One region of the Streptomyces sp. NPDC052016 genome, then DNA from elsewhere that is predicted to be linked to it. Evidence: riboswitches for the same ligand, from Rfam matches in the RefSeq annotation. Region 1 holds a riboswitch; each other region holds the start of a gene.
The links. A riboswitch is a leader RNA that binds a small molecule or an ion and turns the genes downstream of it on or off. The one in region 1 is predicted to bind thiamine pyrophosphate.

Region 1 (4,209 bases):
CCGTTCGCCTGCTGCTGGGCGGAGGAGCCCTCGGCCGTGGAGGTGTCACCGGTCGGGGTGCCACCGGAGGCGTGCACCGACGAGCAGCTCACGCTCTCGACCTTCGTGACCGTCGCATGCTGGGTCTGGCGGTCGAAACCGACTCCGGTGCGCTCGTGCGGCGGGGCGCCGCCGGGCCACAGCACGACGAGCCCGGCGAGTACGGCCACGGCGAACGGGATGAGGACGGCTGCGATGACCTTCCGCAGGTGCTGGGAGACGGGCGCTGCCGGGCCGTGACCGTGGCTGTGCGCATGCCCGTGCCCGCCGCCGGAACCGGCGCCGTGTCCGCCGCCGTGTCCGCCGCCGTGTCCGCCGCCGTGTCCGCCACCGGGGCCTCCGCTGTGTCCGCCGCCGGAACCCGCGCCGTGCCCGCCGCCGGGACCCGGCCAGCCACCGGATTCAGGGCCGTGCCCTCCGCTGTGTCCGTCTCCCGGGGCATGCCCGTGGCCGTGACCGCCGTCCTGACCCCCAACCGGCCCGCGCTCGCCACCACCACGGCCGTGTTCGGGGCCACCGGGCCCATGCCCGTAACCGCCGCCGCCCGGCTCCTGACCTCCGCCAGACCCGTGCACGCCACCGAACCCCGGGGAACTGTCTCGGTACCCGGGCCCCTGAGCATGCCCACTGCTGAAGTCGCGGACGTCACCAGGACCCTGACCAAGACCTTGACCAGGGCCAGGACCCTGAGCAGGACCAGCACTTCGACCAGAGCCAGGACCCCGGCCAGGACCAGCACTTGGATCAGAGCCAGGGCGGGGTGCAGGGCCCGGACCAGGACCGGAGCCACGGCTGTGGCCGGCACCGGGGCCGGGACCGTCGCCGTTTCCGGCACCCGTGCCGCGGGGCGGTTCGGGCGGTGGGTACGGGGGATGGTGTGTCGTGGTCACCGACCGATCATCGCAAGAACGAAGGGGGCCCTCTGTTCACCGCGCCCGAATTGCCGCTAGCGTGGGGGCAACCTTTGCACACGCGGGAGCTCGGAGCACCGGGCTGAGAGGGCGCTGACCTCCGTCTTCGCGATGTTTCACGTGGAACGTCACCGGCATCGAGTGATGTTTCACATGAAACGTCGGCAGACGGCAATCGCTGCGTCGACCGCTGAACCTGTTACCGGGTAATGCCGGCGTAGGGAGTAGGTCTCATGACCAACAAGGACGCACGCACGCCTGCCTCCACGCAGATCTCTGCCGAGATCTCCGCCAACGGGGAGGCCGGGAAGTCCGTCGGCTGGCACAAGGCGTACGTCGAGGGCCCCCGCCCCGACCTGCGGGTGCCGGTCCGTCAGGTGCACCTCACCAACGGGCAGTCGGTCACGCTGTACGACACATCCGGCCCGTACACCGATCCGCATGTCGAAACCGACGTCCGAAGGGGCCTGCCGCCGCTGCGGGAGAACTGGATCATCGCTCGCGGCGACACCGAGGAATACGCGGGCCGCCCGGTCCGCCCCGAGGACGACGGTATCAAGCACACCTCGCCCCGCGGTGGCCTGCGCAACCTCGACGCGGTCTTCCCGGGACGGCCGCGTGTGCCGCGCCGGAGCCGCGACGGCAAGGCCGTCACACAACTCGCGTACGCGCGCCGGGGCGAGATCACGCCCGAGATGGAGTACGTGGCGATCCGGGAAAACGTGTCGCCGGAGGTGGTCCGCGAGGAGATCGCGGCGGGCCGGGCGGTTCTGCCCGCGAACGTCAATCACCCGGAGATCGAGCCGATGATCATCGGCAAGCGTTTCCTGGTCAAGGTGAACGCCAACATCGGCAACTCCGCGGTCACCTCCTCCATCGAGGAGGAGGTCGAGAAGATGACCTGGGCGACCCGCTGGGGCGCCGACACGGTCATGGACTTGTCCACAGGCCGCAACATCCACACCACGCGCGAGTGGGTGCTGCGCAACTCCCCCGTTCCCATCGGCACGGTGCCGCTCTACCAGGCACTCGAGAAGGTCGACGGCAAGGCCGAGGAACTGACCTGGGAGATCTACAAGGACACCGTCATCGAGCAGGCCGAGCAGGGCGTGGACTACATGACGGTCCACGCGGGCGTCCGCCTGCCGTACGTCCCGCTGACGGCGAACCGCAAGACCGGCATCGTCTCCCGCGGCGGCTCGATCATGGCGGCCTGGTGTCTGGCCCACCACAAGGAATCGTTCCTCTACGAGAACTTCAAGGAGCTCTGCGAGATCCTCGCCGCCTACGACGTCACGTACTCGCTCGGTGACGGTCTCAGGCCGGGCTCGATCGCGGACGCCAACGACGAGGCGCAGTTCGCGGAGTTGAGGACGCTCGGGGAACTCAACCGGATCGCGAAGCGTTTCCATGTTCAGACCATGATCGAAGGCCCGGGCCACGTCCCGATGCACAAGATCAAGGAGAACATCGACCTTCAGCAGGAGATCTGCGATGAAGCTCCGTTCTATACGCTCGGCCCGCTGACCACGGACGTCGCGCCGGCGTACGACCACATCACCTCCGGCATCGGTGCCGCGATGATCGCCTGGTGGGGCACGGCCATGCTCTGCTACGTCACGCCCAAGGAGCACCTGGGCCTGCCCAATCGTGACGACGTCAAGACCGGCGTCATCACCTACAAGATCGCCGCCCACGCGGCCGACCTCGCCAAGGGGCACCCCGGCGCGCAGGAATGGGACGACGCGCTGTCCGACGCCCGGTTCGAGTTCCGCTGGGAGGACCAGTTCAACCTGGCCCTCGACCCGGACACGGCCCGCGAGTTCCATGACGAGACACTGCCTGCGGAGCCGGCGAAGACGGCCCACTTCTGCTCGATGTGCGGGCCGAAGTTCTGCTCGATGAAGATCTCCCAGGACATCCGCCGCGAGCACGGCGGAACACGTGCGGAGATCGAGGAGGGGATGGCGCAGAAGTCCCAAGAGTTCGCGGCGGCGGGCAACCGCGTCTATCTGCCGTTGGCCGACTGACGGGCGGTAGGCGCCGGGCTCCACCCGTAGGCGCGCCGGCGTACGGCTTGCGCTCCCCTTCGGTGGGGGCGCAAGCCGAAGGCCTACTCCGGCTGGTGTTCCGGGCCTCCGAAGTCCGGGCTGGTGTAGTCCGGGCTGCTGAAGCTCGGGCGTGAGCCGGTCGTGCGTCCGTCGTCGGGGCTGGTGAACCCCGGACGGTCGTAGCCGATCTTCGGCAGACGGCCGGTCGGCGCCGGCGGGGCCGGCTCGGGGTGCAGCGCGGCAGCCGTGCCGGGGTCGGCGAGCGCCTCGCGCAGGAACGGCAGTATGCCCCGTTCCAGCAGGGCTTCCCGCCAGGCGTCCCTGGCGCGGGCCACCTCCTCGCTCAGCTCACCGTACGGACCGGCCTCCAGGGAGGGGCGGTTGCGCAGGGCGGTCAGGAGGAGTCCGACGGTGGCGACGAGGATCGCGGCCGCGGCGATGGTTCCGAACGCCCACCCGGCGGTGACCATGGCCTGGGCGAACGACTGCTCGGGGTCGAGCATCCTGAGGAAGTAACCGACGAGCAGGAAGATCACCGCGGCGGCTCCGGCGAGAACGGGGGTGAGGACGGCGGCGATCGCGACGGCGCCCGCTCCGGCGGCCTCGGCGGCCTGGGCCGCCTCCCCCATGCTGGCGAGTCCGATCCCGCCCACGGCCGGTTCGCCGGAACCGGACTCCTGGGTGGAGGACGACGGGGTGGACGGCGCGGGGTGGCGCAGTTCCTCGCGGACCTTCACGTAGTGCTGGTACTCGGCCGCCGCGGCCGCCGTGATGAGTGCGGTGGCGTTGAGTGCCATGGTGCGCAGTTGTTCGGCGTTGAGCCGCTGTCCGACAGTGGTCAGTTCCGGGTGGTGTGGTGCGGAGCGCAGCGCCTCGTCGAGGACCCGCTCGTACTCCTGGCGGTCCTCGCTGTGCAGGTGCTGCGGAACGCTGTTCATGTGCATCCCCCGATGCTCCGTAGGGCTTGGGGCTCGCATGCCAACGAGCCGTCGGGCAGAAACGGAGGGGAGCCTGCTACGGATAAGGCGATGGTAGAGCGGCGACGGCATGGGGTAACAGGGGGTTCGCGGAAATTGGCCCCTGGCCTGCGGTGTCGTCGGGCGCCTCCGGCGGGTGCGACGCCGGAGGCGTGAACGGTCAGAGGGTCAGCGGAAGTTGCTGGACCAGCAGCTTTCCGGCCATCGTCACGCCGCCGTCCATCGCGATGG
Region 2 (4,209 bases), on a different contig from region 1:
CGGCCGCCGCCACGGCGGGGGCGAGGGCCGGCAGGGTCACCTGACGCCAGGCCCGCAGCGGTGACGCGCCCAGCGTCCGCGCCGCCTCCTCCTGCCGCGGGTCGAGCTGCGCCCACAGCCCGCCCACCGTCCGGACCACGACCGCGTAGTTGAAGAAGACGTGCGCGAGCAGGATCGCCCACACGGTGGTGTCCAGCCGTACGCCCCACTGCTCGTCGAGCAGCCCGCCACGTCCGACGAGCGCCAGGAACGCCGTGCCGACGACGACCGTCGGCAGCACGAACGGGACGGTCACCACCGCCCGCAGCAACTGCTTGCCGGGGAAGGCGAAGCGGGCGAAGACGTAGGCGGCGGGCAGGGCGAGCAGGAGGGTGAGCGCGGTGGAGGCGAGCGCCTGCCAGGTGGTGAACCACAGGACGTGCCGGATGTCGGACTGCCCGAGCACGTCCCGGAGCCGCCCGAACCGCCACTCCCCGTCGGCGTTCAGTCCGCGCGAGACGATCGCGGCGACGGGGTAGGCGAAGAAGAGCCCGAAGAACGCGACGGGCAGGACCATGAGCCCGAGCCGCGCCGCGCTCCCCGTACGCCTCCCGGAGGTCTTCCGGGGGGCTACTTCAGGACGAGTGAGGTCCACGACTTGACCCACTGGTCGCGGTCCGCGGCGATCTTCGCCGGTTCCATGGTCTCGGGGTCCTCGGCAGGGGGCCCGTACTGGGTGAACTCGGCGGGCACGGCCGCGCCCTCGAGCACCGGGTAGACGAACATGTTGAGCGGCATGTCCTCCTGGAACTTCTTCGAGACCAGGAAGTCGATCAGCGCCTTGCCGCCCTCGCTGTTCTTCGCGTTGCTCAGCAGCCCGGCGAACTCGACCTGCCGGAAGCAGGTGCCGTCGGCGACACCGGTCGGGGCGGTGGCCGGCTTGGGGTCGCCGTAGATCACCTCGGCGGGCGGGGAGGAGGCGTAGGAGACGACGAGCGGCCGGTCGGCCCCGGCCTTCTTGCCGCCGGCCGAACCGGAGAACTCCTCGTTGTAGGCCTGCTCCCAGCCGCTGACCACCTTCACGCCGTTGGCCTTGAGCTTCTTCCAGTACCCCTCCCAGCCGTCGTCGCCGTACCGCGCGGCGGTGCCGAGCAGGAAGCCGAGGCCGGGCGAGGAGGTGGAGGCGTTCTCGGTGACGAGGAGGTTCTTGTAGGCGGGCTTGACCAGGTCGTCGAAGGTGGCGGGCGGGGCCAGCTTGCGGTCGGCGAAGTACTTCTTGTCGTAGTTGACGCAGATGTCGCCGTAGTCGACGGGGGTGACCCGGTGCTCGTCCGCGTCGAGCTGGTACCGGCTGTCGACCTGGTCGAGCCCCTTGGCCTCGTACGACTGGAAGAGATCGTTGTCGAGCGCGCGGGACAGCAGCGTGTTGTCGACGCCGAAGAAGACGTCGCCCTGCGGGTTGTCCTTGGTGAGGACGGCCTTGTTGACGGCCTGTCCGGCGTCGCCGTCCTTGAGGACCTTCACCTTGTAGCCGGACTGCTTCTCGAAGTCCGCGAGGACGTTCTCGGAGACGGCCCACGAGTCGTGGCTGACGAGGGTGACGGTCCTGGAGCCGCCGCCGGACGCGGTGTCGTCGGACGACGACGAACCGCACGCGGACAGCGTGACGAGACCGAGGCCGACGGCCGCGGCCACGAACGTCCTGGTGTGCACTGGATTCCTCCTGGGGTTGACCAGGAAGAGACGCGGCCCTGCCCGGGGCCCGCGGAGGTTCCGCCGGCCCCGGGCAGGGCGCAACAGCTCGAGTGATGACCGAACTTCCTACCCAGAATGACCTGGGCGAGGTTCAGAGGGTCTGCGGCCGGTTGCCGCACTCTCAGCGCTGTGGCGCTCCCCTGTCGGAATATGAAGGTATGAAGTTGTCCGGGATCAGACTACCGCTCGGTGGCGGCGAGCTGACCACACGCCCCGTCGATCTCCTGGCCGCGGGTGTCCCGGACGGTGACGGGCACCCCGTGCGCCGCGATCGCCTCGACGAACGCCTTCTCGTCCTCGGGCCGTGAGGCGGTCCACTTCGAGCCGGGGGTCGGATTGAGCGGGATGAGGTTGACGTGCACCGGCCGCCCCTTGAGGAGCCGCCCGAGGCGGTCACCACGCCAGGCCTGGTCGTTGATGTCCCGGATCAGGGCGTACTCGATGGACAGCCGCCGCCCGGACTTCTCGGCGTACTCGAACCCGGCGTCCAGCACCTCGCGCACCTTCCACCGCGTGTTCACGGGCACGAGGGTGTCACGCAGCTCGTCGTCCGGGGCGTGCAGCGAGATGGCGAGCCGGCACTTGAAGCCCTCGTCGGAGAACCGGTGGATGGCCGGGACCAGCCCGACGGTCGAGACGGTGATCCCGCGCTGCGAGAGCCCGAGCCCGTCCGGCGTGGGGTCGGTGAGGGCGCGGATGGCCCCGACGACCCGCTTGTAGTTGGCGAGGGGCTCGCCCATCCCCATGAAGACGATGTTGGACAGCCGGGCCGGCCCGCCCGGGACCTCCCCGTCCCGCAGCGCCCGCATCCCGTCCACGATCTGGTGCACGATCTCGGCGGTGGACAGGTTCCGGTCCAGTCCCGCCTGCCCGGTCGCGCAGAACGGGCAGTTCATGCCGCACCCGGCCTGCGAGCTGATGCACATGGTGACCCGGTCCGGGTACCGCATCAGCACCGACTCGACGAGCGTGCCGTCGAACAGCCGCCACAGCGTCTTGCGGGTGGTGCCCTGGTCGGTCGACAGATGCCGGACGACGGTCATCAGGTCCGGCAGCAGCGCCTCGCGCAGCTTGTCACGCGCGCCGGCGGGGATGTCGGTCCACTCCGCCGGGTCGTGCGCGTACCGTGCGAAGTAGTGCTGCGACAGCTGCTTCGCCCGGAACGGCTTCTCACCGATCTCCGCCACCGCCTCCTTCCGCTCGGCGGGCGAGAGGTCGGCGAGGTGCCGCGGCGGCTTCTTGGCTCCGCGGGGGGCGACGAAAGTGAGTTCTCCGGGCTTAGGCATAGCGATACCAGTGTCGCAGATCCACTCGGGTGACCTGGGCTGCGAGCCTTGCACGGTGGTCGTCGTCGGTCGTCGTTGGTCGCCTCCGGTCTTCCCTGGGTCGTCGTCGCCGACGTTGTGAGCAGCTCAGGTCACTGCTTCGGTGCCGGGGCCGTGGAGCGTCGCGGTGAGGCGTCGCAGCGACGCCTGGGCGGGCGGGCCCCAGGTGGGCTTGCCGCCCGGACGGCCGTGGACACCCGCGTCTCCGATGAAGATGCAGGCGAGGGCTTTCAACACCGCCCAGCCACGGGCGCGGCGAAGGGTCGCCGGGTCCGGGGCCGGCCGATAGGCGGCGTGGAAGCGGTCGGCGGCGCCGTCCGGCAGCAGTATCCACGCGGCGGCGAGGTCGCAGGCCGGATCGCCCGCGCAGAGGTCGCCGAAGTCGACCACGCCGCAGAAGGTGCCGTTTTCGGTGAGGACGTTGGCCGGGTGCAGGTCGCCGTGGAGCCAGACCGGCGAGCCCGTCCACTCGGGCGCGGCGACGGCGTCTTCCCAGACGGCGCGGACGGCGTCCGGGTCGGGCAGCAGCCCCTGTTCGGTGGCCGAGGCCAGCCCCCGGGCGAACGGCTCGGCATGGTCGGCCGGCGGACCCCCACGGTCGCGGCCGGTCGGCGCCCTCTCGGGGGCAGGTCGGTGAAGAGCGGTCAGGAAGGCGGCCAAGGTGTCGGCCGCCTCCTCGGCGCGCGTGGCGGGGGCGCGGTCGGCGGGCGTTCCCGGCACCCAGGTGGTGACGATCCATGGCCGCGGAAACCGCTCGGAGGGCTCGCTGAGGTGCTGCGGGACGGGGACCGGCAAGGGAAGAAGCGGGGCGAGAGCGGGAAGCCACTCGTGCTCCTTGCGCAGCAGCGCGTCCGCGGACTGCGTCGCCCAGGGCAGCCGGACGGCGAGGTCGTCGCCGAGCCGCCACAACTGGTTGTCCCAGCCACGCGCGCCGAGTTCCACAGGCAGATTGGCCAGGTCGGGGTGCTGGTCACGCAGCAGATCCCGGACCAGCGATGCGGTGATCTCGATCTCGGTGTGGGTCATGCGGAACCACGGTAGCCGGGCCGTGACCCGCCGTCGGTGACTCGGCACTTCGAGCCGCTCGAACTTCGCCGGCGCCAAGTCGCCGGTCCGCGCCGCACGCCGCTGCCCACCGCCGGTAGCCGAC
Region 3 (4,209 bases), on a different contig from region 1:
CGGCCGCGTCGAGCAGTTCGACCGGGTCCGGGAGCAGTGTCCGCTCGTCCGCGATGACCTCCAGCTTGATCAGGTCGGTGCCCAGGGCCTCCCGGGCCAGCCGTGCCGTCAGCACCGCCTCACCCGCCGTGAAGCATCCCGCCGTGTTCGGCAGGACGCGGATGCCGAGCTTCTCCAGCACCGACAGGACCGAGCCGTGCACCGAGGGGTCCACGCGTCGCATCGCGACCGTCGTCAGTTCGGTCCCGGAGGCGACCAGCGCCCGCTCCAGCACCTCCAGGCTGGGGGCACCGCCGGTACCCATGATGAGGCGGGACGAGAAGGTCGTACCGCCGAGGACGAAGGGGTCGTCGGCCATGGCTCAGCCTCCCTGGACGGCCGTGAGGACTTCCACGCGGTCACCCTCGGAGAGGGCCGTGGCGGACCACTGCGCGCGCGGGACGACGGTTTCGTTGAGCGCCGCGGCCACCCCGGAGGGCGCCGCGGTCAGGGACCGTACGACGGCGTCGAGGGTGGTGCCGGCCGCGACCTCCCGCCGCTCACCGTTGACGGAGATGTTCATGCGGGCTGCTCCGAGAGTGCGGCGGCGGCGAAGCGCCGGGGCGTGAAGGGACGGGCCTCGTCGGGGAGTTCACCGGTGGCCAGGGCGTGTGCCATCACGTCGCCGGTCACGGGGGTGAGCAGCACGCCGTTGCGGTAGTGCCCGGTCGCCAGCAGCAGCCCGTCCAGCTCGGTCGGGCCGAGCAGCGGCGCGTTGTCCGGGGACCCCGGACGCAGGCCCGCGCGGGTCTCCGTCAGGGGCAGCTCGGTGATGCCGGGGACCAGTTCGTGCGCGTCGCGCAGCAGCTCGTAGACGCCCCCCGCCGTCACCGTCGTGTCCCAGCCCAGTTCCTCGCTGGTCGCGCCGACGACCAGCTCGCCGTTCTCCCGCGGCACCAGGTACACGTGGCTGCCGCGCACCACGGCCCGGACCGTCCGGGTCAGGAACGGGGCGTACCGCCGCGGCACGGTCAGCCGCAGCACCTGGCCCTTCACCGGCCGTACCGGCGGCAGCACCTCGTCCGGCACGCCCGCGAGCCGCCCGCTGAGGCTGCCGGCCGCGAGCACCACCTGCCCCGCCGCCAGCGGCGTACCCGCGCGCGTGAGGACCCCCGCCGCCCGGCCGGCCACCACGGACAGCCGCTCGGCCCACGTCCGGTGGAAGACCACGCCCGCCCGTTCGCAGGCGGTCACCAGCGCCCCCGCCAGCCGCCGCGGATCGATCTGGTGGTCGCCGTCCACCCGCAGCCCCCCGCGCACCCCGGGCGCGAGCATCGGCTCCAGCCGCCGGCACTCCCGCCCGGACAGCCACTGCGACTCCAGTCCCGACCGCTGCTGCAGGACGTGCAGTTCGCGCAGGTGCGCGCGGTCGTCGGCGTCCAGCGCGACCGCGAGTGTGCCGGAGCGTCGGTAGCCGAGGTCCTGGCCGGTGGCCTCGGTGAGTTCCGCCGCGAAGTCCGGGTAGCGGCGGGCCGAGGCCAGGTTCAGGCCGAGCAGGGTCTGCTCGCCGTAGTGCAGTTCGGTGACGGCGGCCAGCATCCCGGCGGCCACCTGCGCGGCCCCGCCGCCCGGTTCGGGGTCCACCACCGCCGTGGCGATTCCGCGTTGCGCGGCCCGCCACGCCGTCACCAGCCCGATGATGCCGCCCCCGACCACGAGGACGTCTGACGTACGTGAGGACATGGGCGTCCAGCCCCTCCCTTCGCCGGCATGACCCGGATCAGGTTCGTACGGTCGGAGGCCGCCAGCCTCCCTCTCAGCCCGGTGCGTCCGGGCTCCCGCGAGTGCTCTACGTTGGCCACCCTAGCCCGTGGATCCGAGCCTCTGTAAGGGAGCCTCACCTCATGCCCCGCTCGCTGGACGGCCTCGTCCTCGCCCCCGTCGCCGACCAGGCCCCCGGCCAGGTCGGCACCCGCACCCGCTTCGCCTACCACGAGCGGGGCGGTGTGATCTGGGCCGACTACGCGGGCGGCGACGTCGTACGCGGGCACCTGGTGGGTACGCGGGAAGGCGACCGGCTCGACTTCCGGTACGTCCAGCTCAAGCACGACGGGACGACGTCCTCCGGACACTGCGTGTCGACGGTCGTGGAACTGGACGACGGCCGGGTGCGGCTCGACGAGACGTGGGAGTGGGAGTCGCAGCAGGGCAGCGGGACCAGCATTGTGGAACAGGTCACGGAGCACGACCACTGACTGACAGATCGTCAGTTGTCTATGGTGATCAGGTGAGCGAGCAGACGCGGGAGAAGGGCCGGCCGGCGCGGCGGCGGGTGGTCGTCGTCGGCGCGGGCATGGCCGGGGTGCAGACCGCGGTCGCCCTGCGCGAACAGGGCTTCGACGGGACGGTGACGCTCATCGGCGCCGAACCCCACCAGCCCTACGACCGGCCGCCGCTGTCCAAGGCCGTCCTGCTCGGCAAGGCGGAGGACTCCGCCTTCGACGTCGACTTCGAGAGCCTGGACGTCGAGCTGCGGCTGGGCAGCGAGGCGCTCGCCGTGCGCCCCGCCGACCACGTCCTGGACACCGAGACGGGGCCCGTCCCGTACGACGTCCTCGTCCTGGCCACCGGCGCCGAACCGATCCGGCTGCCGGGCGCCGAAGGGGTGCCCGGCGTCCACCTGCTGCGCACCCTGGACGACGCCGAACGGCTGCGGCCGGTGCTCGCCCGGCAGCACGACATCGTGGTCGTCGGCGCCGGCTGGATCGGCGCGGAGTTCGCCACCGCCGCCCGGGAGGCCGGCTGCGCGGTCACCGTCGTCGAGGCCGCAGACCGGCCGCTGGCCGGCGCCCTGCCCGCCGAGGTCGCCTCCCCGATGACCGCCTGGTACGCCGACAGCGGCACCGAACTGCGCACCCACGCGCGCGTGGCGCGCGTCGAGCCCGGCGCGGTCCTCCTCGACGACGGCACCCGGCTGCCCGCCGGCGCCGTCGTGGTCGGCATCGGGGCCCGCCCCGCCACGGCCTGGCTCTCCGGCTCCGGCATCGAGCTCGGCCCGCACGGCGAGGTCGTGGCCGACGCGCACCTGCGGACCTCCGTGCCGGACGTGTACGCGGTCGGCGACTGCGCCTCCTTCCCCTCGGCGCGGTACGGCGAGCGGCTCCTCGTCCACCACTGGGACAACGCCCTCCAGGGCCCGCGCACGGTCGCCGCGAACGTTCTCGCCGAGGGCACCGGGGAGCCCCCGGCCGTCTACGACCCGGTGCCGTACTTCTGGTCCGAGCAGTTCGGCCGCTTCGTCCAGTACGCCGGTCACCACACCGGTGCCGACACCACCCTGTGGCGCGGCGACCCGTCCGGCCCGGCCTGGACGGTCTGCTGGCTGCGCGAGGACCGTCTGGTCGCCCTCCTGGCGGTCGGCCGGCCCCGCGACCTCGCCCAGGGACGCCGGCTGATCGAGGCGGGCACGCCGATGAACCCGCGGCTGCTCCAGGACCCGGCGAGGCCGCTGAAGGCGGCGACGGCCTGAGCCGAGGGGCGGCTCATCGCCCCTCGGGGGAGACGTGCGGGCGCGGCACCGATACGAACGCCTTGCCGATCGGCCCCGCCGGAGCGGCCCGGCTTCCGACTGTCAGTGGCAGATGGCAGGCTTGTTCCCGTGACCGAGATTGACGCAAAGATCGATGCTCTCGTCCCCGCCTGGCTCACGCTGCCCGACATCGCCGACATGCTCGGCGTCGAGGTGACGCGCGTCCGGCAGCTGGTCAAGGAGGGCCAGCTCATCGCCGTACGCCGTGGTGAGAACCGCGCGCTGCACGTTCCCGCCGCCTTCATCGACGGGGACAAGGTCGTCAAGGGCCTGGCCGGCACCCTGACACTGCTGCGGGACGACGGCTTCACGGTCGAAGAGATGATCGAGTGGCTCTTCACTCCCGACCCGAGCCTGCCCGGCACCCCGGCCCAGGCCCTGAGCGAGAATCGCGGCACGGAGGTGAAGCGCCGCGCCCAGGCGCTCGCCGTCTGACCTGCAGATTCGAACAACCACCTGGTGTACGGCCGCGGCCGCGGCTCGCCCCGCCGCGGTCGTACACCACCGCCCCGGGGGGACCCACGCATGCCCGACATCGCCCGCGCCCGCCTCGCCGACGCCCGCCTCTACCTCTGCACGGACGCCCGTAAGCGCCAGGGGGACCTCCCGGAGTTCCTGGACGCGGTCCTCGCGGGGGGCGT

Region 2: linked by a shared signal. The riboswitch ahead of ACIHAR_RS11830 (thiamine ABC transporter substrate binding subunit) and the one ahead of thiC (phosphomethylpyrimidine synthase ThiC) in region 1 are both predicted to bind thiamine pyrophosphate.
Region 3: linked by a shared signal. The riboswitch ahead of thiO (glycine oxidase ThiO) and the one ahead of thiC (phosphomethylpyrimidine synthase ThiC) in region 1 are both predicted to bind thiamine pyrophosphate.

What each region holds. Positions count from the first base shown of each region.
Region 1 covers NZ_JBIUBX010000018.1:151,492-155,700, forward strand. Annotated here, with positions in the region: gene ACIHAR_RS23255 (YibE/F family protein) at 1-614, opposite strand, end outside; TPP riboswitch at 1,002-1,191, shown strand; gene thiC (phosphomethylpyrimidine synthase ThiC) at 1,184-2,980, shown strand; gene ACIHAR_RS23265 (hypothetical protein) at 3,064-3,945, opposite strand; gene ACIHAR_RS23270 (metallophosphoesterase) at 4,139-4,209, opposite strand, start outside.
Region 2 covers NZ_JBIUBX010000007.1:232,540-236,748, reverse strand. Annotated here, with positions in the region: gene ACIHAR_RS11835 (ABC transporter permease) at 1-556, opposite strand, end outside; gene ACIHAR_RS11830 (thiamine ABC transporter substrate binding subunit) at 610-1,692, opposite strand; TPP riboswitch at 1,780-1,886, opposite strand; gene rlmN (23S rRNA (adenine(2503)-C(2))-methyltransferase RlmN) at 1,914-3,020, opposite strand; gene ACIHAR_RS11820 (aminoglycoside phosphotransferase family protein) at 3,147-4,085, opposite strand.
Region 3 covers NZ_JBIUBX010000003.1:242,553-246,761, forward strand. Annotated here, with positions in the region: gene ACIHAR_RS06065 (thiazole synthase) at 1-358, opposite strand, end outside; gene thiS (sulfur carrier protein ThiS) at 362-562, opposite strand; gene thiO (glycine oxidase ThiO) at 559-1,722, opposite strand; TPP riboswitch at 1,720-1,831, opposite strand; gene ACIHAR_RS06080 (hypothetical protein) at 1,884-2,234, shown strand; gene ACIHAR_RS06085 (FAD-dependent oxidoreductase) at 2,267-3,508, shown strand; gene ACIHAR_RS06090 (Rv2175c family DNA-binding protein) at 3,638-4,003, shown strand; gene thiE (thiamine phosphate synthase) at 4,094-4,209, shown strand, end outside.